2 regions of the Pseudoalteromonas sp. TAP-3C genome follow, and region 2 is predicted to be linked to the other one. Evidence: riboswitches for the same ligand, from Rfam matches in the RefSeq annotation. Region 2 holds a riboswitch; the other holds the start of a gene.

Region 1 (14,904 bases), 1.5 Mb from region 2:
TTTTAAACTGCTGTTATTTTCTAAAAGTGGATGAGGGAAGTTAAGCGTTGGATTGATATAACTGCCTATTGCTAAGTCAGGCCCTGATAATAATTGCCATAAGTAACTGCTGACTTCACCATTTTCGTCTGGATCGATTGACTCTAAACCGCTAAGAGTCACAATGTCGTTATAGACTGAGGGTAAATTTGCAGGAGCAATCTGAGTAACAACTGCAATAGGGATTTGATTGTTAGAGGTAATATAAACGCTCAAGTCATCGGTCACTAAACTTCCATCTACAGTTTGATAACTCACCCTTAATACTAGTTCGCTGTCAGATTTCACATCTGGCGCGGTCAGAGTGTGTTCAGCGCCTTCAAGCGGAAAAGTATCTATTATAGGGCCGCTGACTCGTTGCCATGTAAATGTTCCATCAACGGGAGAGCCTTTCGCAGCAATAGTGAATTCTGATTTTTCTACGATTTGAACATCGTTTCCTGCAAATACAGACGTTTTAATAACATCATTATTTGCGCCACCTCCCCCTCCACATGCTGCTAAAAGCAAACATGACATCAGCGATATTAACGACATTGCTTTCATACACAGCACCCTTGTCTTTTAAAATTATCTAAAAAGATAAACAAGCAAAAAAAGTGCCAAAGTACGGCTACATGTAACTATCTTGATGAATACGCACAAACAATCTAGTGCCAATTTTACTATAATCTATTTTATATTCGCGGCCATCTAATGCTTGAACAAATAATAATTGTTTTTCTTCACTAAACACATCGGCACTCGTTATATAAACGACATCTAAATAACGCTCTTTAGCGTCGCGACGATTTTTTGGCAGCTCTTCTTTAAATGGCTCAAGGCCATGACCTGTTACTTTGATTCGAGGATGATCGTCACCATTAACAATCACTAAATCTAGCTTTCTGTCTTTGTGTATTATGGTATTTCGGCCACTTTTAATAAAAGATCTATCTTGGCTCATAATTATTCCTAATTCCGCAGTGAGTGATTATATTATTCAAACTGCGACTTTATAAACGCAGAGGGATTGCGCTTCCATTTATTTAAGTTTGCGCTAAATTCCCAAATATCACTTTCTATCGCACTTGCGGGCAATAATAAGTCATACCCTGTTAGAAGCTGAAGATGCTTGGCTCTATTAGCAAACATTGCTATTAGCCCATTATAATCAATTCCTTTTTTTGACCTAAATTTATTATCTTCAACTAACCATTGTGATGGGCAATGCCCATTTTTGCAATTTTTTTGAACAACTTGCATAAAAAAATGTCGCTGCTCTATCAATAATTTACCCGCTATTCTTGGTGCTAAAGCAGTTAAAAACGCATCTATATCATTTAGTTTAATACCAATCGCGTTAAGCTCAAGGTAATCAACCCCATTTTCAACAGTAGGAATACCACAATGGTGAAAATTTTCTTGAATCAAATCCCAATGTCCATATTTATGCTGATATGTTAATTGCTGCTCAGTTAAAATGATACTATAAAAAGGTTCCTGTGTTTTTAAAAAACCGATTAAAATAGCTGCAATACACAAACTTACTAAAAAAATCTCAATAATACTGATGTGACCTGGGCGCAATAGGTTAAACACCATAATGAAAATTAACCCGATACTTCCCACAGTGAGTATTTCTATACCATTTTTAGCACCTTGAGCTCGGTATTTAAGGGTTGTATTTTTTATATCAACCATACTGAAAAAACGCCATGTAGAATATAAACATAATAATAGCCCACAATACCAACCTTCTTAACATTAAACAGCTTTTGCATGTGGTTTTAAAATTCACTTAGTTATTCCCATTATCGACCCTATTTGCAATAGTATTATTTATTTTTACGCCTAACGCACAAATTAACGAGATACATAACCGCCTTTTTTTCTCCTGATTTCGTACAATGGTTATAATCTATTTTCAGGTATGAAAACAATGTACTCAAGACAATCAGGTAAAGCCTTATTTCCATTTATTATTTCGTTGCTAATAATATTTAGTGTTTATTTATATTTTCCAGTATCGCAGGGCGAACAAGCTGATTACTCACCAACGACAACCCAAGTTACGGCTCACACCGTAAAATCGCAAGAAAATGCGATTATGATTGAGGCTATCGGCAGTGCCCGTGCTAATCAGGCTATTTATATCAAAAGCGCTCAAAACGATTATGTCACTAGTATTTACTTTGAAGACGGCGATTTAGTCAGTAAAGGGCAAAAATTAGTGCAATTGCAAAACCTGCAAGAACAATTTGCCATTAAAGAACTTAGCATTAATTTACAAGAAGAAAAACGTCAATTAGCTAGGCTCACCGAACTTTCTCGATCACAGGCTACAGCAAAATCGTTGCTTGAAGAACAACTCGCTCGGGTTGATGCCACCGAAGCACAATTAGAAAGCGCTAAAACCAAACTTAATGAAATGACGATTACCGCGCCTTTTTCTGGGTTATTGGGAAAACGAGAAATATCAGTAGGCGCTTATGTTAATAACAGTACGATTATTACCACCCTTGATGACATAAGCATTATTAAAGTTGACTTTAAAGTACCTGAAAAATACCTGGCTCAACTGAAAAACGGCATGACGGTTATCACTCAAAATGACGCTTACCCAGATCAAACGTTTAGCGGTAAAGTAACTCATATTAGTTCGCGCATCGACTCAGTGACACGCAGTGTCGAAGTTACCGCCAGTTTTGCAAACAAATCTGGTTTACTGCGTCCGGGAATGTTACTTAATACCGCATTAGAACTAAGCAGCAATCAAGCACTTATGGTGCCTGAAAAAGCCATTATCCCATTACAAGATAAACACTATGTTTTTCAAATTGAAGATGGTATCGCCAAGCGTGTTGAAGTACATGTGGCCAGTAGAAATAATGGCTGGGTAGCTATAGACAGTGGGCTAAACGATGGCGAGCAAATAGTAACCGAGGGAATTATTAAAATTCGCTCTGGTAGCAAAGTTAGCGTTAAGGGGTAACACGTGAAAATTACCGATACTAGCGTTAAACGCCCCGTTTTTGCGATTGTTATTAACTTACTGTTACTCACTTTTGGTCTGGTCGCTTTTAGCATGCTGCCGCTGCGTGAGTATCCTGATATTGAAACACCTATTGTTAATATTAGCACCGAATACACAGGTGCATCAGCGGAAATCATTGAAACTAAAATAACCCAAGTTATCGAAAATCGTATATCAGGCATTGAAGGGATTAAAAGTATTAACTCGTCGAGCCGAAACGGTCGCTCAAATATTACCATTGAGTTTAATATCAACCGAGACATAGACGCAGCCTCAAATGATGTGCGTGAACGAGTAGCACGTGCACTCGATAGCCTTCCTGAGCAAGTTCGCCCGCCGGAAGTATCAAAATCAGACAGTGATGACAGCCCGATTGCTTGGTTTGTACTTAATAGTGAAACTATGGATTCATTACAACTTTCTGATTATGCACAGCGCTTTATTGTGGACCGTTTAGCTGTTGTTGATGGTGTATCTAATGTACGTATTGGCGGTGAGCGTAAATATGCTATGAAAGTATGGCTAAACCGTCAAGCTATGGCAGCAAGAGGCATAACATCGAGCGATATAGAGCAAACGCTGCGTAGTGAAAATGTGGAGCTTCCTGCGGGTGAAATTGAATCGGTCGATCGTGACTTTACTGTACGAACCGCACGCAGTTACAAAAGCCAACAAGATTTTCATAACCTTGTTATAAAGCGAGGCGAAGATGGCTATTTGGTGCGTTTAGGTGAAGTAGCCGACGTTAAATTAGAAGCCGCCGATGACGAAAGTTTATTTCGGGGTAATGGCCGCAACATGATAGGCATGGGCATAGTCAAGCAAGCCAAGGCCAACACTTTAACTGTGGTAGATAACGCACGCAGTGAACTTGAAAAAATTAAACGCAATTTACCACAAGGTACCACCATAGAAGACAGTTACGACTCTTCAATATTTATTAAGGAGTCGATTAACGAGGTTTATAAAACCTTAGCAATTTCTATGGGATTAGTCGTACTAATTATCTTCATATTCTTAGGTAACATTCGTGCCACTCTTATCCCTGCGGTCACTGTACCGGTCGCTTTAGTCAGCAGTTTTATGTTTTTATTAGCAATGGGCTATTCAATTAACCTATTAACATTACTGGCACTGGTATTGGCAATAGGCTTGGTGGTGGATGACGCCATTGTCATGCTAGAAAACATTCACCGGCGTATTGAACTTGGTGAGCCGCCTTTACTTGCATCTTATCGCGGTGCACGCGAGGTTGGTTTTGCAATCATCGCCACTACGCTAGTGCTAATTTCGGTATTTGTGCCATTGGTTTTTATGGATGGGCGAATTGGCGCACTATTTACAGAATTTGCAATGGCGGTCAGTGCTGCGGTGTTTTTCTCCAGTATAACGGCACTGACTCTTTCTCCGGCACTGTGTTCAAAAGTACTTAAAGCCTCAGAAAAAGAAAGTAAGTTTAGCCAAGTCATGGATCGCTTTTTCACAAAATTAGAAAATGGATACCGTCATTCTTTAGCGTCAAACATGACCCGTAAATGGGGCTTAATGCTGTGTTTAGTGCTAGCTGGATTTGTTAGTTACTCATTATTTTTACAAATACCATCGGAATTAACCCCAAAAGAAGACCGCGGTACATTTTTTGTGCTAATGAATGGCCCTGAAGGAGCCAGTTATGAGAATAATGCTGCTAACATGGCAAAAATTGAAGAGCGCTTGATGCCTTACTCAGAATCTGGCGAGCTTAGTCGTGTGTTAGTTCGCGTGCCTGGCTGGGGTGGCAGTGGCGGTGTTGCTATTGTCGGAATGGCTGATTGGGATAAACGCAAACGCTCAACATGGGAAGTCATGGATGAAATAAGTGGCAAAATGCAAGAAGTCACTGATGTGCGTGCTTTTGCCATTATGCGCAGAGGTATTGGCGGTGGCGGATCATCGCGCCCCATCGAGTTTGTATTACAAGGTAACGATTATGCACAACTTGCAGATTGGCGCGATAGAATCATTGAGCGCGCCGAGAAAAACCCAGGGCTTGTTCGTATTGATCATGATTACAAAGAAACCTTCCCACAATTTTTAGTCAGTATTGATAAAAACAAGGCCGCCGATTTAGGCGTTTCGCTATCCGATGTAGGCCGAACCCTAGAAACCATGCTAGGGCAACGTAGGGTAACCACTTTTATCGATCGTGGTGAAGAGTACGATGTAATATTAAAAGGAACCAAAGAAGACTTTGTCAATCCTACTGATATTTCAAACATTTATCTTAAATCACGCAGCAGTGAACTTGTTCCTCTTGATAGCCTTATTAGCTTAAAAGAGGAAGCAACTGCTTCGCGCTTAAATCGTTACAACCGTATGCGTGCAATTACGCTAAGCGCTAACCTTGCAGAGGGTTATACATTAGAGCAAGCGTTAAACTTTTTAAATGAAGTTGCCGCACAGGAAAACGATATTGATGGTGCGATTGCTTATAAAGGTGAGTCGGAGCTGTTTTATGAGGGCGCCTCTGCCATGACCTATGTGTTTGTACTGGCCTTAACGGTGACCTTCTTAGTACTTGCCGCTCAATTTGAAAGTTTTGTACACCCACTCGTTATCATGCTAACCGTACCACTTGGCTTAATGGGGGCTATGTTTGGACTTTGGAGTATGGGACTAACCCTTAACATATACAGCCAAATAGGCATTGTTATGCTTATCGGGTTAAGTGCTAAAAACGGTATCCTTATCGTTGAGTTTACTAATCAACTACGCGACAAAGGCATGGAGTTTAGTGAGGCAATTTTACAAGCCGCTACACAGCGTTTGCGCCCGATAATAATGACTTCACTAACCACAGTTATGAGCGCCGTGCCTTTAGTGCTGGCCTCAGGCCCGGGTTCGGAAAGCCGCATGGTTATTGGTGTGGTGGTATTTACAGGTGTGACTATTGCAACCATACTCACATTGTTTGTGGTACCAGCCGCGTATTACGCACTTGCACGCAATACACAATCACCAGAGTTTTTACAACAAAAACTTGATAAACAAGCCGCTGAAAAACCGCAAAAAGAGATCTAAGTGACTCAAGGCGTCGTAACTAGTTGCTACTGCGTCATATTTGATGCGCGCATTCCATACAATTGAGGAACTATCTATGAGTTCGACCACACAAGCAGCAACACTCGGCGGCGGCTGTTTTTGGTGCATTGATGCAGCATTTAGACGTGTTAACGGTGTACTGAGCGTTTGTTCTGGCTACACGGGTGGGCATATTGATAACCCAACCTACAAAGTCATTTGCACGGGTAACAGCGGCCATGCAGAAGTGGTTAGGGTTGAGTTTGATTCGAGTATTATAAGTTTTGAAACCTTACTCGCGATGTTTTTTACTCTGCACGATGCCACTCAATTAAATCGCCAAGGTAACGACATTGGCACTCAGTATCGCAGCGTTGTGTATTACCACAATGAGCAGCAACAAGCGCAAACGCAAGCTGTTATTGCTGCGCTGCAAACACATGTTAGCGAACCGATAGTAACAGAGCTCAGCCCAGCAACAACCTTCTACCCTGCTGAGAGTTTTCATCAAGACTACTACAATGAAAACCCCGAGCAAGGCTATTGTAGTATTTTAATTGCCCCTAAGCTGCATAAGTTTGAAACTGAGTTTGAAGAGTTTTTAGATAAGTAATGTATTAAAAAGCCCGATTTAAATCGGGCTTTTGTATATTAATTAATATCGTATTAGTAATTAAAACTGGTAATTTACACCTGCAAAAAACCGGCGTTCGGGCGCATTATAGTAATATACTTCTGTCGTTGTAGAGTCTAGGTGAGAATCTATCACGTTATAGTCTTTGTCAAATAAATTCTCTACACGAAGGGATACTGTAATTTGTTCGTTTACTTGGTAGTTACCCGCTAAATTCCAAAGTGTATAAGAACCTAAATGTGTTACAACTCCCTGACGGTCGCTGCGATATTGCATATCAATACGTGCGTCAAACCCACCAAATTGCCTTTTAAGCTCCCAGCTAAACGTGCGTCTGGCCACATTTCTTAAAGCCTCGCCAGTTTCTTTGTCTTCGGCACTTAAATAAGCAAAATTAAGATTATTATCAAAGCCAAAAATTTGGTTTGCAAAGCTCACCTCAATCCCTTCATAACGTGCCTCATTAATATTGGTCAGTGAGAAATTAGTATCGTAGGCAATTTGATCTTTAATCTCATTTCTAAATACGGCCACATCTACACGTGCAGTTTCAAAGTCAACATTCAGACCCAGCTCACGATTTACCGACGTCTCTGGCTGAAGATCTGGATTACCATATAGTGGGTAATATAAATCATTAAATGTAGGTGCTTTAAAGCCCGTATTTTGACTTAAACGAAATGTCGCGTTGTTAGATAAATGATAACCTGCAGCGGCTGTATAAGTTGTTTCATCGCCAAACTGTTCATCATCATCTTGACGAACTGTTAAATTTGCAAGCAGTGCATCTGAGTTATAATATGCCCCAGCAAATACAGCTAGCACATCACGCTCTTGCACTTCAAAAATAATTGAACTTTGCGATACATCGTCGTTATACCAATTAACACCCCCGCTAAAATTTAAGGTGTCGCTGAAACGGTATTGTCCGTTATAGTCAATCTGTGAACGTTTAGTAATAAACGTACTTGTTGTAGGCCCTTTTGTCGCATCAACATAATCGTTGCCTGAATCATCGGTTGCAAAAGCAATATCAATACTGTGCGTTTGGTTGTTATAGTTTTTATTCCAACCAGCAGACAATTGATAATTTTTAAAGTCATTGCGTTCAATCGTGCTATCGGCCGGACTAGAGGGACTATCATAATCAGCAAAGCCCTCGCTGTATTGACCTAACAACTTAAAACTACCGTAATTACTCTGTGTATAATTTACTTTAAAGCCAACATTTTTATTTTCATAACCATCGTCATCCGAAGCTACACCTTGAAGTACGTCAAAGTTATCGGTTTTTTCAAAGCCTGCATTAAATGCAGTAGTTACATCGCCGGATTTAACCGCGCCTGCCACTTGATAATCTTGGTAAGCGTCTGAACCAAAAGTGACATCAAGCGATAAGTTATTCGCTTCGCGAGTAATAATATTAATAACACCCGCTAATGCATCAGAGCCGTAAACCGCGGCTCGTGAGCCTTTAATAATTTCGATACGTTCAATGCTATTTAAAGGCACGTTACTCAGTGCTTTTTGACCAAGCGTTGCAGAGCCGGTACGCACCCCATCAATTAAAATTAAGGTATCGCCCGATCCCATTCCACGTAATGATACGCCGGCATTTTGTCCAAAACCACCATTAGGGTTAATTTGAAAACCAACGTATGAGTTTAATAAAGTGGGTAAATCGCGAACATTACTGGCCTCAATATCACTACGGTTTATAACGTTTACACTCGCTAATACATTATTCACAGGTTGCTCAAATTTATTAGCAGTTACTGTTATTGTTTCGATTGGTTGCTCTGCAGATGCAGAAAAAGACAGCGCAGCCGAAATGGCCACACCCAGTGCGGTTTTATTTAACATCATGTCCCCTACCTTTGCCCACCGCAAAGATGTTAGTAAGTAAGATTAATTCAAGGCCGGTCTCCGGACTCAGTTACCGTAAGGATAAACTTTACCGTTGCGGGGGCAGTGTTGGGATTGATTTCGTCAATGAAAACGCACCAACTTCCCGATTATCTTGCTAAAAAAATCACACCATTGAAGTGTTTAGCAAGCACCTTGAAAACAGGCCGCTATTGTGGTTATTTTAAGCATAAAAGTCAATAGACGGCTATACATCTATAAGCTCGGGGTTCGGGGTTCGGGGTTCGGGGTTCGGGGTTCGGAGTTCGGAGTTCGGAGTTCGGAGTTCGGAGTTCGGAGTTCGGAACTATCATACATTCTAAAATAGAGAAGCCAAACAATATAACGTGTTTGGCTTTATACATGTTCCTTTGAACTTAGCGCCTATAGTGCCAAGTTCGAAGCAATAAATTAATCACGGAAGTTTTTAAACTGAAATGGCTGACCTAAATCTGCCGTGCGTACAACTTGCATAGCTTCTTGTAAGTCATCACGTTTTTTGCCAGTAACACGAACCTCTTCACCTTGAATAGCCGCTTGTACTTTTACTTTAGAATCTTTAATGGCTTTAACTACTTTTTTAGCCATGTCTTTTTCGATACCCTGTTTAAGAGCAACGTTTCGAAACACATTTTTACCTGCGCGTGAAATATCTTGTAGCTCAAGGCTTGCCACATCCATCCCACGCTTAGAGATTTTGTTCGCTAAAATATCAAACAATTGCATAACCTGAGCATCGGCTTCAGCTTTTAATTTAATTGTTTTATCGTTTAGCTCTATTGAGGCATCAACGCCTCTAAAATCAAATCGCGTTTCAAGTTCACGGTTGGCGTTATCAACCGCGTTTTTTGCTTCGTTCATTTCTACTTCAGATACAATATCAAATGAAGGCATGGCGTTCTCCTAACTATCTAATCTTAATTTTATGCGGCAATTATAACGTTAAAATGATAAATCTTTACATTTTTCTGCATCTTGTTCAGGTGCGATACTAAATTAGTTTGATATACTGAGGATTCTTTTTTATACGACTTTAGGATTTTTCGTGGCAAGGCGTGTTTACCAAGCTATTTTTCTGATTTGTATTGTTGCATTTACTTTTTTATTCGCAAAAGAAGTTAAAGGGAGTGTGACGAACCTATTTCCCCATGTTGATAAAGTGGCACACTTTGGTATTTTCTTTTTGTTAGCCATGATCATGGATAAAGCGTTTAAGCTCCCTTTATATACACAAATACTGCTACTCGCAGGTTACGGCGCGGCCATAGAGATTATGCAAGATACGCTACCATACAGGCAAGCATCGCTGGCCGATTTCATTGCCGATTTTATTGGCGCAGCTAGCTACTTTTTAGCTAAACCTTTATTAAAAATGCGTAAAAATAATCAAAATGGCTAACTTACTTGTTATTGGTGATGGCGCTATGGGCTTATTATTTAGTCATTTTTTAGCTAGGCATCACACTGTTTATGTACTGACCCGAAAAGGCACAATTAATACGCGTTTTTATAGCCATAATAATAATGCATCTGAAAAAATCAATGCCACTTTCATCACTCAACAGCAGTTAGCGCACAAAGCTCAATTTGATATTGTATTATTTGCGGTAAAAGCATTTGCGGTACAAGCGGCGTTTGCACATGTACACCCTTATTTAGCCAGTAATGCCCATATTGTGCTTAGCCATAATGGCATGGGTAATGTTGAACAATTAAGTGCACAACTAAAAAAGCAGCAAGCACTGTACTTTTTAACCACCAGCATGGCAGGGTTCAAATCAAACCCTAATATAGTCCAGCATACGGGCAATGGGCAAAGCGTATTGGGTGGCTGTAACGCGCTGGCTATTGAAAATAGCCATAAACTGCGTGAGCAATTAAACGCTATTCCGCAGTTAATTATCAGCAATAATATTGAACAACTCCGTTTTGAGAAGTTACTGGTTAATATAGCCATAAATCCATTAACCGCGCATTACAACATAAAAAATGGCCAGTTACGTGCACCACAATACAACAGCGCAATTATTAATTTATTAACCGAGGGGTGTTATGTTGCAAAGGCTCTTAAACTCAACATTAAGCTTATTGATGCGCTTGAGCGTGCCTATAAAGTAATGAGTTTGACCGCGGAAAATTACTCGTCTATGCAACAAGATGTTATGCACAATAGGCAAACTGAGATCATGGCAATCTGTGGGTATATTAGTGAACAAGGAAAACAACATCACATTGCAACACCTTATAATGACGCCTTACTTGCTGAGATTTTAGCAAAAAAAAGCGCGGACTAAATCCGCGCACTTAATAAATTAAGGACGATATACCTTAACCGTGGTAAAACCTTCTTCATGAAGAATAAGCGCTTGTAACTGGCTCATTACTCCTTTTTGGCAATATAAATAATAGTCTTTGCCTTTAGGTAAATCGCCAAACTTTGTTGCTAAGCGGAAAAACGGTAAATGAATAACTTCGATACCTTCAATTTCCAGCGGTGCGGCATCTTCTTCTTCAGGTGAGCGAATATCAACAACAACAGCCCCTTTAGGTAGTTGTGTAACTGACTCTGCTTCTTTGAGTTCTTGCTTAGCTTCAACATCAATATCGCGTATATCCATAACGCGGGCGTTATCGATTACGGTGTCTAAAACATCAAAATCAAACTTTTCTTCTTCTGCTTTAATTACTTCAATTTTAGCTTTAACTGTCGGCTTTTTAGAGATCACCCCACAGTATTCTGGCATGGTTTCAGCCATTTCTGCAGTGCCTATTTGGCGCGCAATATTAATAATTTCTTGTTTGTCATGCTGAATAAGGGGGCGTAAAATCAGGGTGTCGGTTACCCTATCAATCACGCTTAAATTCGCTAGTGTTTGACTAGATACCTGACCAATACTTTCACCAGTCACTAAAGCTTGAATATTTAGTTTTTCGGCAACGACACTGCCTGCGCGCATCATCATACGTTTAAGCACAACACCCATTTGGCTGTTTTCAATATTCTCTAAAATTTCTGCAACCACGGGTTCAAAATCAACGGTAATAAACTTAACTTTGTGCGTTGAACTGTATTGCTTCCATAGGTAGTAACTTGCCTGTTTAACGCCAATTTCGTGAGCTGCGCCGCCTAAGTTAAAGAATAAAAAGTGCGTGCGCGCACCCTTACGGATCATTTGATAACTAGCAACGCCCGAGTCAAAGCCACCCGACATCAATGACAGCACATCGTCTTGTGTTGGCAGTGGAAAGCCCGCCATACCTAAATGTGTTTGCGAAACAATGTAGGCTTTTTCATCTTTAATTTCTAGACGAATAGTCACCTCTGGGCGGCTTAGTTTTACGCGCGCCCCCTCAACATGTTGATTAAGCCCACCACCAACGTAACGCTCTAACTCTGTTGAAGTAAAATTGTGCTGACCTATACGCTTGGCGCGCACACAAAAAGTTTTACCAACAATAGTGTGACCAACCAGTTCAATGGTTTTTTGATAAATATCATCAAGCGTTTTAAATTCTATTTCGGTTACTTCAATAAACTGCACTATCCCGGGGACGCGCTGCAAGCTATCAATGAAATTAAGACGGGTTTGGGCGTCATCTAGCTTTGTAACGACTGAAATGTTATCCCAGTTGTTATGCACTTGAACTTTTTCGTCAACACGACGCAATACAATCTTAATGTTATTTTCTAACACTTTAGTAAAACGTTTACGCACTGAACGGCTTTTAATGACTATTTCAGGATGTAGTTTGACGATAAATTTAAGCATAATTTAACTCTTAGACTGCGGGAATTCGCGCGCCCAAGTATTGGGCGCGCGCAGTATAGCAAAAAAATGCATGCCTAGGAACTAACCGACCCAACGGGGCTAAGGATTCAAAGGAACCGCAGAGGCTAAAAGTCGGTACTCTTCTGTTAACTGATTAATTTTACATCTGCTTTTATCAGTGCTGTATGCTTTAAATAATGTCAGCACTTTTACAATGCCGGGGTAAATATCTTGCTCAACCAACAAACCGCTCAACCGCCTGGCTTTCATATACGATGTCCAAAAACTGACTGTTAATTTAAGCGTATGAGCAAGCTCAATGGTATCTTGTTCATCAATGGCAATCATTTCACTGTCGCGTAAGCCCAGTATTATGTTACGTACCTGCTCAAGCAGCTCTTGCTGAAAATCAATATAACTTTGTTTTAAATGGCTATCGCGTGCCAAAATATCGCCGAGATTGTCGTAAAAAAAGTGATAACGCCACATCAGTTCAAACAATGAATCTAGGTACGCAGTTAAATGACTAAAAGCATCATCGTCTTTATTTATTGGTTTAAAGTGGGTGCTTAAATGCTCACGATAAAGAGCAAATATATGACGAATAATGTCTTCTTTGTTTTTAAAATGGTAGTAAAGATTACCCGGACTCATGCCCAAACTCGATGCAATATGATTGGTAGATATTGCTCTTTCACCATGTTCATTAAATAACGAAATACTGGTTTGAATTATTTTATCCTTGGTATTCATATACTCACTACTCAATTTTAAAAAAGGCGACACTGCATTAAAATAATCCGCCTAGTATAAACAAATAGTCAGCGTTAAAACACTCTAGGTGATTTACAATTTACTCACAAGGCTGCTTTGTATCATAAACACTGCTACACTAGGGTTAAAAATAATAACACAGTAACTATTATGAAAGTGACCGCAATCTACCCTGGCACATTTGATCCCCTTACCAACGGCCACACTGATTTAATTCAGCGTGCGGCTAAAATGTTCGACACCGTTATTGTTGCTATTGCGCATAACCCAAATAAAAAACCGTGTTTTACATTAGAAGAGCGCGTTGATTTAGCTCATGAGCTTTTAAGCCATTTAGACAATGTAAAAGTGGTTGGCTTTTCAGGGCTACTTGCCGATCTTGCCCGCGACCATAACGCAAATGTGCTAATTAGAGGCATTAGAGCTGTTTCTGATTTTGATTATGAATTTCAGCTCGCAAATATGAACCGCCGTTTAAACCCTGACTTAGAAAGCATATTTTTAACCCCTGCCGAGCGCAATACCTTTATATCATCAACGCTTGTAAAAGAAGTTGCGCGCCATAATGGCGACGTGAGTGAGTTTGTTGATGCTATAGTCATGAAAGCACTGCAGTCAAGACTCGGGAAAACCAAACATTAAACGTTTACCTAGCGTATATTTACATTGCGCTAGGTTGTTTTGCTCTTGCTGGTTAAGAGGGTGTTTTTAAGCTTCACTAAGCCTAAAAAGTCTTTATTGATAAATAGAATAGTTATCATCAACAAATCAATAATATTGACACCCATAGAATACAAACTCCAAAACCACTACTCTCCTGTATTGCCAACCTTATGTAAATAATAATAAATCAGGCTAACTAATAAGCTATTTATAGCTAAGCCAATCATTATAAAATACGCAGGCACAGGAGGAATTACTACTGAGCGTTTAATGAAAAAAAATAATAATAGCGACAGATAAAAAGTCGTACAATATCTAATTAAGATATACATTATTTAATATGTATACATAATCGCTTAGCACATATGAGCAAAGCATTATTGCAGCTAAATATGCGGAGGATTTATAGGGAGTATTTATACTTTTGACTAAACAATACAGAAAAACCATCAAAAAGCACCACTGTATGAATGCGCTTACATATTCACTCAAAATGTAACTTACGTACATGGTTATGAAAAGTTGTTTTCAGGCTGAGGATTTGATTTTTTGAAAAGTTTATTTTTCAGTCTGTGAAGACCTAGTAAATCACGATCGACGATTAAAACTACAATCATCATAAAATCTATGATATTTACAGAGAACGCATAAAAATCCCATAGAAACCATGCATTCCTATTTTCATTTATGTAAATATCCAAATACATAGATAAGCTAAAAATTGAATTAAGTGCTAAACCAGTTATAAGATACAAAAAAGATGGGGTTGTTTTTTTTAAAATAAAAAAAGATAAAGCTAGTATGACAATAGTGGCGTAATCATAAAGCGCCCAGTCTAAATAAATTGAATTTTCAACGGACACCCATGTAAAAAAATAGTTCGATATTGTGTATGACAACATCATTATAAATGAACTGAGCAATAGGGTTGTATTTCTTTTTATATCAAGGGTAAATACAAAAGCATTAAAGAAAAACGCCATCAAAAAACCCCAAGAGGCAAACGCTGACAGCGAAAAAAATCCAAAAAACTCAGTTATAAA
Region 2 (14,904 bases):
GCTGTAAGTATTATTTAGCTCCCTTATGCATAAGGTACTTTTACTTACCTCGCTATTATCAAAACTAAACGTCATCAAACTGCGGCTAAAAGGTTTATTTGGCATAGCTTGTACTTGGCAGTGACGGTTTAAATACAGCCCTTGCTGCTGCGCCAAGGTTATGAATAACTGCGCCTCTTCGCTGGGCAAAATTAAATTAAAGTGTGCCTGTTTATGCGTTAAACGTTTAAACGCAGCGATGAGCTCTACAAAGCTCAAACCATCAGTATGGCGAGCAATATTACGCGCTGCATTATCACCTTTTAAACTGTGATTAAAATAAGGCGGATTAGCGATAACGCAATCAAATAAAACCGTGGGCTCAAACTGCTGCACGCCCTGATGAGAAATAGTAATATCTGGCCAAGGACTTTGCTGGCAATTTTGTAAAGCTTGCTGGTAAGCGGCTTTGTCAATCTCCACCGCACTCACCTTTAAATGTGGCGCTCGTTGCTTACACATTAACGCCAGCAACCCTGTACCGGTTCCTATATCAAGTAACGAACTCGCCCCGCTTAAATCAGCCCATGCACCCAGTAAAATACCATCGGTAGAGACTTTCATGGCGCACTGGTCGTGCTCAACCTTAAATTGTTTAAATGCAAAACCAGACATTTTTTCACCTTTTCATTCACCAAGTAGGTTTAAGTGCGTATAATTAGCGGCAATTGTCCCCTATTTTTGACACGCTATGCAATTTTCTGATTTTGATCTTGATGATAAGCTACTTAATGCTATTAACAAAATGGGTTTTGAAACCCCAACGAGCATTCAACAACAAGCCATTCCTGAGGCGTTACAAGGGCGCGACATTTTAGCATCGGCTCCAACCGGCACGGGTAAAACGGCGGCATTTTTAATTCCGGCAATTCAATATTTAATGGATTTTCCGCGTCGCGATCCGGGCTTTGCGCGGGTATTAATTATGACCCCAACACGCGAGCTTGCTTATCAAATTCATGAGCAATGTGAAATACTTGCAAAGCAAACCCAGTTAAAAATCGGAGTCGTTACCGGCGGTATTAACTACGGAACACATAAAGAAATTTTTGAAAACAATAACGACATTTTAATCGCTACCCCTGGGCGATTAATGGAATATTTAGAAACTGAAAACTTTCACGCAGAAAACGTAGAAATGCTCATTCTAGATGAAGCAGACCGCATGTTAGACCTGGGCTTTCGTAAAGAAATGATGCGTATTTGTGAAGAAGCAAAAAACCGTCGCCAGTGCTTTTTATTTTCAGCAACCCTTGAAGGCGACAGCGTAGAACGATTTGCAGAGCAAATTTTAAACGATCCAGCGCTGCTTGAAGCTGAATCATCACGTAAAGAAAAAGCGAAGATTCATCAATGGGTACATTTAGCTGATGATTATCGCCACAAACTTGAGCTATTAGTTAATACCTTAAACGGCCCTGATGTAAGCAAAGCAATAGTGTTTGTAAAAACCCGTGAGCGCCTAGAAACTTTAATTGGTGAACTGACCAATAACGGTGTAAAAGCCGCGTGGTTACGTGGCGAAATGCCACAAGATAAACGCATGAAAGCCATGGAAAACTTCCACAGTGGTAAAACGCGGATTTTAGTCGCTACCGACGTGGCAGCACGCGGCATTGATGTTGCTGACATTAGTCATGTGATTAACTTTGACATGCCGCGTACCGCAGATGTATACGTACACCGTATTGGTCGTACAGGCCGTGCTGGTAAAAAAGGGATTGCGATTTCACTCATTGAAGCGCACGACATTGGCATACTTTACAAAGTAGAACGTTACATAGAGCAGAAGCTAAAACGTCGTGTATTTAAAGGATTAGAACCAAAGCACAAAGAAGCCAAGCCACCGGTTAAAAAGCGTAAAGATTTAGTAAAAATGAAAGCGAAGAAAAAAGCCAAAGTTAAAAAGAAAAAGTAACATTAACTTTATTGCCATAATTTAAGCTTAGCTAAAAATCTAAGATACACAAAAATAACGCCAACATAACAAGCCATGCAATGCATGGCTTGTTATATATTTTAAAACCTGTGTTAGTTTTGCTCTTCGCGCAAAAATACCGGCTCAAGCTCTTTGGTGGTTGCCTCTGGGCTAAAGTAATAACCGGCCACGGTAAACTCTTTAAGCTGACTCAATTGCGTAACTTGGTTTTCGATAATGTAACGCGCCATCATGCCGCGTGCTTTTTTAGCGTAAAAGCTAATCACTTTGTATTGGCCGTTTTTACAATCTTTAAAGTGTGGCGTAATGATTTGTGCGTCAAGTGTTTTTTTATCTACCGCTTTAAAGTATTCGTTAGAGGCTAGGTTTACTAAGTATTGTGCATCTTGCGTTGCTAGTACGCCGTTAAGTTTATTCGCAATTACACTGCCCCAAAACTCATATAAGTTTTTACCCCGGCTGTTTTCAAGTTTTGTTCCCATTTCTAAACGATAGGCTTGCATTAAATCAAGGGGTTTTAACACCCCGTATAAACCCGAAAGTATACGCAGGTGACCCTGTGCGTAATCAAGCTGCTTAGCAGTGAGTGTATTAGCATCTAAACCGCCGTAAACATCGCCATTAAAAGCAAGTACCGCTTGTTTGGCGTTATTAGTTGTAAACGGCTGCGCCCATTCACTAAAACGCGCAGCATTAAGCCCTGCGAGTTTATCGCTAATTTTCATTAAACTTGAAATTTGTGCTGGCGTTAGTTCACGGCATACTTTCATGAGCGCTTCACTGTGCTCAAGTAATTCAGGCTGAGTGAACTTATTTGTTGCGGGTGGCGTGTCGTAATCAAGATTTTTTGCTGGTGAAATAACAGTGATCATAGTTAGCTATTGACTTGTAAATTATTTAATGTCAATTTCAACATTAAATTAAACGAAAAGCACGTTTTGTTTAAAATTATCCTACCTAAAACTCAACCGTTACCGTTTTTTTATTGATAAGGACATAAGACCTATCAAGCATTGTTACACTGTTGCAGTATAGTTATATTAAGGTAGATAAGATTTTCTTTTAACATGCTTGGAATGAGGAAAAACAAATGACTAGCGCTCTACAAAGGCTTAAACAACATTCTTCTATCGTGGCCGACACGGGCGACATAGAAGCAATAAAAAAACATCAACCTGAAGATGCGACGACTAATCCATCGCTACTTTTAAAAGCCAGCGAAATTGAAGCTTACAAACCTTATCTAGATAAAGCATGGCAATATGCAAAAGAAACCGAGCAACTGCCGGCAAAACAGTTAGAACTCGCTTGCGATTATTTTGCTGTATTAATTGGTAAAGAAATTAGCGCCATTGTACCGGGTTATATTTCTACTGAGGTTGATGCACGTTTATCATTTGATACCCAAGCAACGATTAACAAAGCACACACTCTCCTAAGTCTTTACGAAAAAGAAGGCGTAAGCAAAGACAAAATTTTAATTAAAGTAGCGTCAACCTGGGAAGGTATTAAAGCGGCTGAGCAATTAGAAAAAGAAGGCACTAAGTGTAACCTTACTTTATTATTTAGCGACGCTCAGGCACGCGCCTGTGCTGATGCAAACGTATTTTTAATCTCACCATTTGTTGGCCGAATTTTAGATTGGCACGTGGCAAATGGCATGGAAAAACCAACCGACCCACTACAAGACCCAGGTGTACAGTCGGTACGTAGTATTTTTGAGTTTTACAAACGTCACGACTATAAAACCGTTGTTATGGGCGCAAGTTTTCGTAACACTGGTGAAATTATTGCTCTTACAGGTTGTGACAAGCTCACTATTAGTCCTAACTTATTAGAAGACTTAGGTAATCTTGAAGATGCACAAGAATATTTGCTTGAAACAGATATTCCTAAAGAGCCAAAACCAGAGCCGCTTAGCGAAGCACAGTTTCGTTGGTTACATAACCAAGATGCGATGGCAACGGAAAAACTAGCTGAAGGTATTCGCGCATTTGCTGATGCCCAAGAACAATTAGAAGCGCGCTTTACAGCGATGTAATTAATAGCGGCTTAACTTGTTTAAAAACGTCGCTTTTTGCGGCGTTTTTTATACCTGCAACTTTATTTTAAATATTCGCTTTGTCCCCATTTAAATGCCGCCCTCATTGATCTTCATCAAAACACCATCCATTAGTAACAGTTTTGTCACATTTATATTCTATTTTATTTATAGTTGTGGTATTAATACTGCTAATACTGCTGAGGTTCAAAAAGTGGTCAATAGGAGATAATCAATGGATAGCCTAAATGAAATAATAGAAATATTAGACGGTTCTGATACATCGAAAAAAACCTCTCAAAAAAATAAAAAAAGAAAATGGCGCGAAATAGAAGCAATAAAAGACAGACAACGATTGCGCAAAGAACTACAGGAGCTCGACTATTTTGCAGACAGTGTTGCTATTGATGAGTTGGAGTTTTGATCTACAAATCCTAATAGCAACTAAAAAGGCCTTCATTTATGAAAGCCTTTTTTAATGCCTGTTACACTTGCCAATTAATCGGTTGTCCACCGTTTGCTTGCAACAATGCATTAGTTTTTGAAAAATGCTGACAACCAAAAAAACCGCGGTGAGCCGAAAGCGGGGAAGGATGTGGCCCCGCCAATACATGATGTCGCTGACGGTTAATACTTTTACCTTTTTTTTGTGCGTGTGCGCCCCACAAAATAAACACCACATTTTGGCAGTGCTCATTTATATGCGCAATTACCTTATCGGTAAATTGCTCCCAACCTAAATGTTTATGCGAGTGGGCTTGCCCCTGCTCGACCGTGAGTACCGTGTTGAGCAAAAACACACCTTGCTCTGCCCAACGTTGTAAATAACCATGTTCTGGTGTAATAAAGCCATTAATATCAGTGGTTAATTCTTTATAAATATTTTTAAGTGAAGGCGGCAGCTTTTTAATCTCAGGTAATACTGAAAAACATAAGCCGTGTGCTTGCCCCTCTCCATGGTAAGGGTCTTGCCCCAATATAACTACTTTAATATTACGCAGTGGGGTTGCATCAAACGCGCTAAATACCTGTGATTCAGGCGGGTATACAGCAATCCCTTCAGCTCGTTTATTGGCAACATATTCAAGGGTTTGCTGCATATAGGTTTGCTTAAGCTCTTGATTTAAAAAGGATGCCCAGTTGTTCATAATTGACTCTTAATAAATTCTCTCGATGCCTCTACTTTATCACACATCTGTATAAGCCCATCGAGCATTCTAGGGGTAAAACGATGTAATAAATCAGCATTGACGCTAATAAACTGCGCATACTTAACCGCCGGAATTTCAGGCCATAGCTGCCAATTAACATCAGGTATTACGTGCGTGGATTTTTCATCAGGGATAATAATAATCTGTGGTTTCGCAACGATTACATTTTCAATGCTAATTTGTGGGTAATCGGTATTGCTGTCTGCAAATACGTTTTTTACTTGGCAGGTTTCGATTAACTGATTGATCCAGGTATTTTTTGAGACTGTCATCATAGGCTCTGGCCATAATTGATAAAACCCACTAAGCGTCGCTTTGCCTTGCTGCTTAGTTTTAATCGCATTAAGCCTGATTGTAAATGCCTTAGCGACTTGTTTACTTTGCTCAATATGGCCGGTTAGCTGGCCTAGTTTAAGTATTTCTGCTGCAACATCGTCAATAGAGCGGGGCTCACTGACATGCAATTTAATTCCTAAACGTTTTATCTGTATTAAATCTTCAGCCTGATTACCTCCTTTCCAAGCAATCACCAGGTCGGGTTTAAGCATCAGTAGTTTTTCAATGGAAATGCCATTGTAACCGCCAATACGCTCAATTTTTCTCGCTGCTACTGGGTAGTCGGCATACTCAACCGTGCCCACAATCATATTGCCAGCGCCAATTGCAAACAAGTTTTCAACTATATGTGGCGCTAACGCTACAATACGCAGCTGATTACCCGCCAAAGCTTGCGGCGCACTTAAAATAACCAGTAGAAGCCCTATTACAGCGCGCCTAATCATTAATAATCAAAGCCTTTTAACGCTTTTACACCTGATTCAAAAGCATGTTTTACATTACGCACTTCACTTACGGTATCGGCAAGGTCAATTAAGGTGCGATGCGCAGCACGCCCAGTAATAATCACCGACTGCATCGGCGGCCTATTGCAAATTGCAGCCACCACTTCATCAAGTTCAATATAACCATAGGTCACCATATAAGTAAGTTCATCGAGTAATACCACATCAATACTGCTGTCACTTAGCATACGTTTTGACGCTTGCCATGTTGCTTGCGCAGCCAAGGTATCGGCTTCTTTATTTTGCGTATCCCAGGTAAAACCGGTATTCATAACAGCAAATTCAACCCCTGCACCTTGCAGTAAATTACGCTCACCACACTCCCATGTGCCTTTAATAAACTGACACACGGCGGCTTTTTTACCGTGCCCAACACAACGTGCAACCACACCAAAACCAGAGGTTGATTTGCCTTTACCATTGCCGGTAATAACCTGAAAAATACCTTTTTCTTGTTGCGCTGCGGCTACTCGTGCATCAACCTGTTCTTTTACTTTTTGCTGGCGCTGTTGGTGCTTATCGTTATTTGATTCACTCATTGTTACCCCCTTGATAAATTTTAATAATACAGTCGACGCTGATGAAAATACAATATACTCAAAAAGAACAAGCTACCGATAGCCGCGGTAACCACGCCGATTGGAAGCTCTTGATTACTCAATAGCGAGCGAGCGAGTACATCGACCCATACCATAAAGGTGCCCCCTACTAATCCTGTTATTAATAACCCAACACTGCTGCCCTGAGAGATAAAAAAGCGCACTATATGTGGCACCATTAAACCCACAAAACCAATTCCGCCACAATTTGCAACCAATACGGCGGTGATCAGCGAGCTTAAAACAAGCATTAAAATTCTAAAACGATGAACACGTACGCCAAGCGTTGTTGCACTTTCATCACCTAACAACATCGCATTAAGTTGGCGCTTAAAGCCCAACATTACCGCTGTACATACCATAATCACTAAAGCAGGTAACAGCAACGATTGCCACTGTGCCCGCGCAAAGCTACCTAAAGTCCAAAATAATATAGCCGCAACGGCTTGCGGGTCGCTCCAATAGAGCAGCAAACTGGTAAACGCACTAAATAAAAATGATAAGGCCACCCCTGCCAACAACATCGACTCAACTTGCGCGTTGCGCTGGCTGCCTGCAATTAGAATTAATAACCCCATAGCCACTAAACTGCCAATTAATGCAGCCCCTGATAAGGCAATGCCTGCCCCCATTCCCACAAACGACATTAAAATAACCACCCCTAATGAAGCCCCCGACGAAATACCAAATAAATAAGGGTCTGCTAATGGATTACGGGTGACAGTTTGTAGTATTAAACCAGCAATCGCTAAGCCAAAACCCGCTAAAAAGGCCAGTAATGTGCGCGGCATTCTTAACTCAATAATGATGCGGCTAGTAAACGAAGGCTCGTTGGTAAACATTAAACTCTGATATACCTCTATCAATGAAGTGGGGGCTGCGCCAAAGCCAAGTGCTATAAATAAACTTAATACAGCGCATAGCAGTGTGATGATTAACGCAACTAAGTGGTTAGGGGTAGCCACCATGTTATTGGTATCCATAATAATAAGTAATGTGTGGAATAGCGTCGCCACTGGTGGCTATTTGAGGGTGAGTATTCACTTGTGCGCAAACACCAAAAACGTGGTCAAGCATTTGTTCGGTGATCACCTTATTAGGCTTACCGACATCAATGATTTCTCCGCTTTTAATTATTACCAACTCATCGCACATTGCTGCGGCTAAATTTAAGTCGTGAAATGAGGCAAACACAGTAATTCCTAAAGATTTAGCCAGCTCCATGAGCTGAATTTGATATTTAACATCGAGATGGCTGGTCGGTTCATCCATAATCAGTAATTGTGGTTGCTGTACAATAGCACGGGCAATAAACGCACGCTGTTTTTCACCCCCCGAGAGTGAGTCAAATAACTGAGTGCTATGCGATTGAAGCCCAACATGATTAATCGCCTGCGCTATTTTTTGTTTATCTGCTTGAGTGGTTGAGCTAAATAGCGTTTTATGAGGAGTAAGCCCTAACGCCACGACATCGAATAACGAGAGATTAAATTGCAGCGGCGTTTCTTGTAATACAACCGCGACTTGCTTGGCGTAGTCTTCGCTTTTTAGCTGCCAAATATTAGTATTATTCAATTTAATTTCACCTGCTGATGGCCGATTAAATCGATATAAACACCGCAGTAAACTTGACTTACCCGCGCCATTAGGGCCGATTAAGCCAATAAACTTCCCACTTTCAATGCTCACATTAATGTGTTTAAGAATTGAGGTAGAGCCTACCTGCCAAGAGACGTTATTAACGGTTAAAAGCGGTGAATTTTTCGAGGTTTGAGTGTGCAAATAATTACCCTAGGCAGGAAAACACCCACACTCAGTACGCATAAGTACCAAAAATAAAATGAGTTAACCCGCTCGTTAAATGAAGTTTTAAGGCATTTGTATCTGACTTACAGTAAAACTGCTTACAGTTACGGGAATAGTTGAGGAATTGAACCTCATTCCAAATGCTTTGCTATTATGCGCAGATAAGCAAATAATTTAAAGCAAAAAAAACGCACTCAACTGAGTGCGGTTAAAAATGAAGGGGGAGTAAAGCGTCACTTAAAATTTATATTCTATACCTAAACCTAGGTAATCTTGGTCAACATTATTGTTCATATCAAAGCTTGAGTAAAAACCAAATACCTTGAAGTTTTTATTAATATTATGATCAACACCTACCGATACCGCGCTTTTATCATCACTGTTATCAAAATCCATTACTTGGTATTGTACTTTAAACGTGTTGTTACCCATAAGGTAAGCAGCATTCACTAAGTAACCATCGGCTTCAGCGCTGCCATCTACTTTTTCTTGTGTTTGGTACATAGCGCCTAATTTAAAGTTTTCAATTTTACCTTGTATTGTTGCACGTATTACATCGTAACCGTTTACTTCACTGTCTGCAGCAATAGCAGCATATACAGCGCTCTTTTTAAGGCCTGCGTCACCGTAAGTTAATGCTACGGAGTAACCATTTTTTGCATCAATATCATCTTCTGCAATAAATGATGCTAATACTTTAAAGCCTTCATAACTGCTTGAAGCATAGGACACTGAGTTACCTAAACGGTTTTCACCTTTGAAGGTATTTTTAATATCGCCCTCAAGGTCATTAAATAAATCAAGCTTACCTTGCGCTTGTTTCAGTGCTGTATCGTTGCGACCAATGACTATTTCTCCAAACGCTCCTTTTAAGCCTACATATTGATTACGCGCTGAAATATTATCGTCATCGCCTTTTGAATCAGCATCAGACACATCCACTTGGAATTCAAACTTGTAAACAGCCTCTAAGCCGTCTGAAATATTTTCAGACCCTTTTAGCCCCAAACGAGATGCATTACTTTTAATTTCAGTGAATGACCCTTTACCCTCATCAGCTGATTGAACAGTTACATTTGCTTTACCGTAAATAGTTACTTCTGCAAATGCATTAAACGATACACCACTGAGTAGAGCAAAGCATACGCTCGATTTTACAAATTTCATGTTATTTCCTCGATAATCACAAAGACTCACTTTTAAAACAGCAGCAGTGTGCCACCACTAAATGACAAAAATATTACAACAGACATATTTATGACTTTAAAGGTTAATAAAAGTGTATTAATTATGAAATTAAAATAACATAAAGCAATTATTTAGCGACTACTTACTTTTATCAGATAAATTTGGTGTCATCTGCAACAGTAAATTAACCAAGGTTTCTATTAACTCTTTTTGTTCATTATCTTTATGATAGGCAATAAATACCTCTCTTGAGGTATTTTCTACCCCTTTAACATGAAAAAGTTCGCCCTTTTCTAAATAATCTTTAACCAATACCTGCGGAATAAACGCACTGCCGCCACATTGCAGTATTAAATCAAGCGCAATTCGCCCTGTACTGGTTCTAAAATAGGGCGGCGTTTTACCAGTAAACTGACGTGCATGCCAAAGCGAAAATGCAGTTCCCCAATCAACATACACATACTGATTATCGAAAAAGTTATCCGCAGTGGCAGTATCATAACCACTGACCGGAATAATAGGTAATTCGCAAATTCGCTCAACAACGAGCTCATCAACTTTAGGCGGGTCAAATAAAATAGCGATATCTAGCGTGCGTTCAAGTAACAATCGAGTGCTTTCTTGCTGTGCTTTAACCTCTGCCACCAGCGATACACCCGGCATTGCCGATACAATATTAGTAATGCCAAATTGTAAAAATGCATCCCATATATTCGGCGTTCCCGCTAAGCTAATTTGCTTACGCATATTATCTGCAAGTGCAACATCCACTTTCGCACGTTGCATGCCCGTAATAATCATCTTTGCGTGGGGCAACAAACGTTCGCCAGGCGCGGTAAGTTGAATATTATTACGTTGACGAATAAATAAATTTACCCCCAGCCCTTGCTCCAATTGGCGAATTCTGAAACTCACCGCAGACTGGGTTATATATAGGTTTTCTGCTGCTTTACCAAAGTGGCGCGTTCGCACAACTTCGACAAAGGTTTTTAATAAATCTATGTCCAATTTTTTATCCTCACGATAAAAATATTTTGTTTAAAAAAATAGCGATTATGTCCCATACTCCAGTTAATAATTGGCATGAGGGTACAGCTATGAGCAATGATATTTCACTACTTCGTCAAGCATTTGTTAGTCAACGTCATTTTTACGATGACCAAAACTTTCCCCGCGGATTTAGCCGCAGCGGGCACTTTACCCTGTTAGAGGCAAGTATATTAGAACAACATGGTGTTGTTTTAAAAAATTTGTATAACAAAACAATCGAACCACAAAATGACCACCAGCAACAATTTGTAAATGCTGCAAGTGGCATAATAGAGCCTAGCAACCCAATAGAGAAAGCATGGGTTAAATATTTAAAACTAACGACGTGTAAAACTAAGTTTCATACTTTGTTTGGTCGCTCAAAAATTTCAAGCCCGGCACCAATAAGCCAAGATTACTACTCTGAGGCTGATAACCTTTAAGTCATTACGATAGTTGCATTTTGGCGTTTTAGCAGTTACAACTTGTATAAGCAAATATTTTTGTAAAATATTAAACAGGGTCGTTAACTGGTGCATAAAATACTTATTATTGAAGACACTCCGACGATTGCGCGCGTGCAAAAGCATATCGCGCAAAAGGCGGGTTTTGAAGTTGATATCGCAAGCTCGTTAGCTGAGGCTAAAAAGCTAATAAATAAGTTTCGTTATTTTTGTGCGGTGGTCGACTTCATATTACCTGACGCGCCAAAAGGTCAGGCAATACCCTGTACAGTTGCTGCAGATATTCCTACCATTGTTATGACAGGTAATATTGATAAGCAAACTCGTGATACAGTCGAAAAATACCCGATCATCGACTACATCATTAAAGGCAATAATCAAGCCTATGAATACCTTCAAAAACAACTCTACCGCCTTCCACGTAACGAACGAGTTAAAGTGCTGGTTGTTGATGACTCACTATCATCACGCCAATACATTTGTAGCTTATTAACCCGACATAAATATCAAACCTTTCAAGCAACCGATGGGATAGAAGCCCTTAAAGAGCTTGAAAACACACCTGATATTTCAGTCATTATTACTGACAAAGAAATGCCCAATATGGGAGGGATTGAGCTGTGCAGTGAAATAAGGCGTCTGTACGGTAATGGCGAAAAAGCTGTCATAGGTATTTCAGCTGTTACTTCATCCAATCTATCCGCTTTATTTTTAAAAAATGGCGCTAATGATTACTTATACAAACCCTTTAACAGTGAAGAGTTTTATTGTCGGTTAACTCAAAACGTTGATATGCTTGAGTATATAACCACTATAAAACGCCAAGCCAATACCGACTATTTAACTAAACTACCAAATCGCCGCTACTTTTTTGAAAAAGCGAATGATTTTTTAAACGAATTAACAAAAAGCCAAACACCCGCCATGCTCGCGATGCTCGATGTTGACCACTTCAAAGCCATTAACGACACCTTTGGCCATGATGCCGGTGATGAAGTACTTAAAAAGCTGGCGACATCACTTAATCAGCATTTTGAAAATCAGCTTATTGCACGCTTAGGTGGCGAAGAATTTGCGGTGCTTTTTACACAATCCACCAAGCAAAAAGCGTTAAACCAATTGGAAGAATTTAGAGCCTTTATTGAGTTTAACAGCCATAAATTTAGCAAAGATAATATTAATTTTACACTGTCGATAGGCTTCAACCACAGTGAAACCGATCAAATTGACGAGCTATTAAAACAAGCTGATTTAAAACTCTACAAAGCAAAAGAGTCGGGTCGCAATAAAGTGGTTAGCTAAACCACACCAGAGGCAATGATAGCGGCCTTTTTTCGTTTACGCGACTGATGGTATGAATCCCAACTAAAGATAGCCAGTGCACTCCAAATACAAGCAAAAGTAATCACGCGTTCAGCATCAAATACTTCACCGTAAAACACCACCGCTAAAATAAACATTAAGCTGGGGCCTATATACTGAAAAAAACCGAGTGTTGTGTACTGTAAACGTTTAGCCGCACCAGTAAAACACAATAATGGCAATGTAGTCACTATGCCCGCACTCACTAAAAGTACATTGGTTAACCAATCGTTGGTCGGTAAATTAGAGGTTTCGGTGGGTAGCATTAACCACCAGTAGATAAGTGCAACAGGGAGCAAAATAAATGCTTCAATTAAAATACCCGGCAATGCATCTACTTGTAGTTTTTTACGCAATAAACCATATAACGCAAACGAGGTCGCCAACGAAAACGCGACCACCGGAAATGAGCCAAAACTAATTAACTGTAATAAAACGCCGGTAAAAGCCAATGCAACGGCTGCTCCTTGTAGTTTACGTAATCGCTCGTTTAAAAATACCATGCCAAGCAAAACATTTAATAGAGGATTAATATAGTAACCTAAGCTAGCATCTAACATATGGTTGTTATTGATGGCCCATATAAACAAGCCCCAGTTAAACCCCAGTAAGGTGGAGGTAATAACTAACATCAAAATAAGTTTAGGCTGGATTAAAATGCGTTTAATTTTATCCCAGTAGTTGAGCACACTCACCACTAAAACTAAAAACACAACAGACCAAATAACACGATGCATTAAAATTTCAAATGCTGACACATGTTGGATCATCTTAAAATAAATAGGTGCTAGGCCCCACATAAAAAAAGCAAGGCAAGCGAAAATAGCGCCCTTTCGCTGCTCAATATCAGTCGACATAATAAACACTTGATGATTTAAAAGGTAGTCAGTTTAACTCCCTCTTACTTTTTAGCCAACTAAATACGTGCCCGTACCAAAAGCAATTTGTACTGACTGCTCGTTATGTAACTCCATTCGGCACACACAGACTTTATTTCCTGAACGAATCAATTTTGCACTGGCAATAAACACCTCGCCTTTGCCTGGACGTAAATAATCAGTACGTAAATCTATGGTGCCAAGTGTTGCTAATTTTTTATGTACACTAGGCAAGTCAGCATCATCTAGCTTTCCTATCACACTGGCTGCTGCCAACATTCCGCCCACATTGTCGAGCACCGCTGAAATAACCCCACCATGAAGAATTTTTTGCGCTGGGTTGCCTATTAACACATCTTGCCAAGGAAAGGATATTTTAGCTTGTTCCGTACTGAGTGACTCCACCGCTATTTTTAAAAATTGATTAAAAGGCATATTATTTACAAACAGCGCCCCAACTTGGTCAATCAACATTTCTTTATTCATTATTATTCTCTATGCTTTAAAGTGGTACGATGAGTAAAGCACAACTGGAAGCTGTTGTAACCTCTTTGATTATCATTAGCTGATGTTTAATGAAAGCTAAAGACATCCTGATAAAAAACCACTAAAATAGCGCCAATGAATACACAACCCCCCTCTTCTAATACGCTGGTGCGTAAACCCGAAACTGTACTCAAACAAGTGTTTGGTTACAGTGAATTTCGCGACGGTCAAAGTGCTGTGATTGATGCCGCCATTAATGGCCAAGACTCGTTAGTTTTACTGCCTACCGGTGGTGGTAAATCGGTGTGTTACCAAATACCTGCATTAGTATTAGAGGGAGTATGTATTGTTATCTCGCCGCTTATCTCTTTGATGCAAGATCAAGTCACTCAATTACAGGCACTTGGCGTCAAAGCGGCTTATATAAATAACAGCCTAGCCCGTGAAGAGCAGCAATTAGTGTATCAACAGCTACATCAGGGGTTAATAAAATTACTCTATGTTGCCCCAGAAAAAGTGCTGCAGAGAGAGTTTTTAGAGCGACTGTCACATTTAAAGGTAAGTTTGTTTGCCATTGATGAAGCGCACTGTGTTTCTCATTGGGGTCACGACTTTAGGCCGCACTACTTTAGATTAAATGAACTTAAACAACGTTTTGCCCATGTGCCTATGATGGCACTGACAGCCACCGCCGATAAAGCCACTCGTTTTGATATTGTTGAACAATTAAAGTTACAGCAACCTTATATTCATACTGGCAGTTTTGACCGCCCAAATATTCGTTACACCATAGAAGAAAAATTTAAACCTATGGTGCAATTGTTGCGCTACTTAAAAGAGCAAAAAAATCAAAGTGGTATTATTTACTGTACCAGCCGCAAACGTGTTGACGATATTGCCGAAAAGCTCGCTGATGCAGGCTTAAACGCAGCAGCTTATCATGCTGGAATGAGTAACGAGCAACGTCAGTTTGTGCAAACAGGCTTTGCCCGTGATGATATTCAAATTGTGGTTGCCACT

The links. A riboswitch is a leader RNA that binds a small molecule or an ion and turns the genes downstream of it on or off. The one in region 2 is predicted to bind cobalamin.
Region 1: it holds a riboswitch for cobalamin, as region 2 does, so the genes downstream of both, AC6H44_RS11295 (TonB-dependent receptor domain-containing protein) here and AC6H44_RS02095 (ABC transporter ATP-binding protein) in region 2, are expected to answer to the same signal.

Annotation. Positions count from the first base shown of each region.
Region 1 is NZ_CM187618.1:2,402,742-2,417,645, forward strand. It holds gene AC6H44_RS11265 (Lcl C-terminal domain-containing protein) at 1-585, opposite strand, end outside; gene AC6H44_RS11270 (hypothetical protein) at 653-985, opposite strand; gene AC6H44_RS11275 (DUF2982 domain-containing protein) at 1,018-1,722, opposite strand; gene AC6H44_RS11280 (efflux RND transporter periplasmic adaptor subunit) at 1,961-3,013, shown strand; gene AC6H44_RS11285 (efflux RND transporter permease subunit) at 3,017-6,115, shown strand; gene msrA (peptide-methionine (S)-S-oxide reductase MsrA) at 6,192-6,728, shown strand; gene AC6H44_RS11295 (TonB-dependent receptor domain-containing protein) at 6,789-8,612, opposite strand; cobalamin riboswitch at 8,661-8,815, opposite strand; gene AC6H44_RS11300 (YajQ family cyclic di-GMP-binding protein) at 9,066-9,548, opposite strand; gene AC6H44_RS11305 (VanZ family protein) at 9,700-10,053, shown strand; gene AC6H44_RS11310 (ketopantoate reductase family protein) at 10,046-10,948, shown strand; gene thiI (tRNA uracil 4-sulfurtransferase ThiI) at 10,967-12,424, opposite strand; gene AC6H44_RS11320 (TetR/AcrR family transcriptional regulator) at 12,524-13,177, opposite strand; gene coaD (pantetheine-phosphate adenylyltransferase) at 13,349-13,840, shown strand; gene AC6H44_RS11330 (hypothetical protein) at 14,374-14,904, opposite strand, start outside.
Region 2 is NZ_CM187618.1:451,536-466,439, reverse strand. It holds gene AC6H44_RS02140 (tRNA1(Val) (adenine(37)-N6)-methyltransferase) at 1-654, opposite strand, end outside; gene srmB (ATP-dependent RNA helicase SrmB) at 731-1,957, shown strand; gene yaaA (peroxide stress protein YaaA) at 2,071-2,850, opposite strand; gene tal (transaldolase) at 3,069-4,019, shown strand; gene AC6H44_RS02120 (DUF3545 family protein) at 4,255-4,443, shown strand; gene ung (uracil-DNA glycosylase) at 4,505-5,167, opposite strand; gene AC6H44_RS02110 (cobalamin-binding protein) at 5,164-6,012, opposite strand; gene cobO (cob(I)yrinic acid a,c-diamide adenosyltransferase) at 6,012-6,611, opposite strand; gene AC6H44_RS02100 (FecCD family ABC transporter permease) at 6,632-7,654, opposite strand; gene AC6H44_RS02095 (ABC transporter ATP-binding protein) at 7,641-8,453, opposite strand; cobalamin riboswitch at 8,530-8,667, opposite strand; gene AC6H44_RS02090 (porin) at 8,715-9,644, opposite strand; gene AC6H44_RS02085 (LysR family transcriptional regulator) at 9,804-10,673, opposite strand; gene AC6H44_RS02080 (MaoP family protein) at 10,763-11,137, shown strand; gene AC6H44_RS02075 (GGDEF domain-containing response regulator) at 11,225-12,460, shown strand; gene rarD (EamA family transporter RarD) at 12,457-13,377, opposite strand; gene AC6H44_RS02065 (thioesterase family protein) at 13,429-13,884, opposite strand; gene recQ (DNA helicase RecQ) at 14,020-14,904, shown strand, end outside.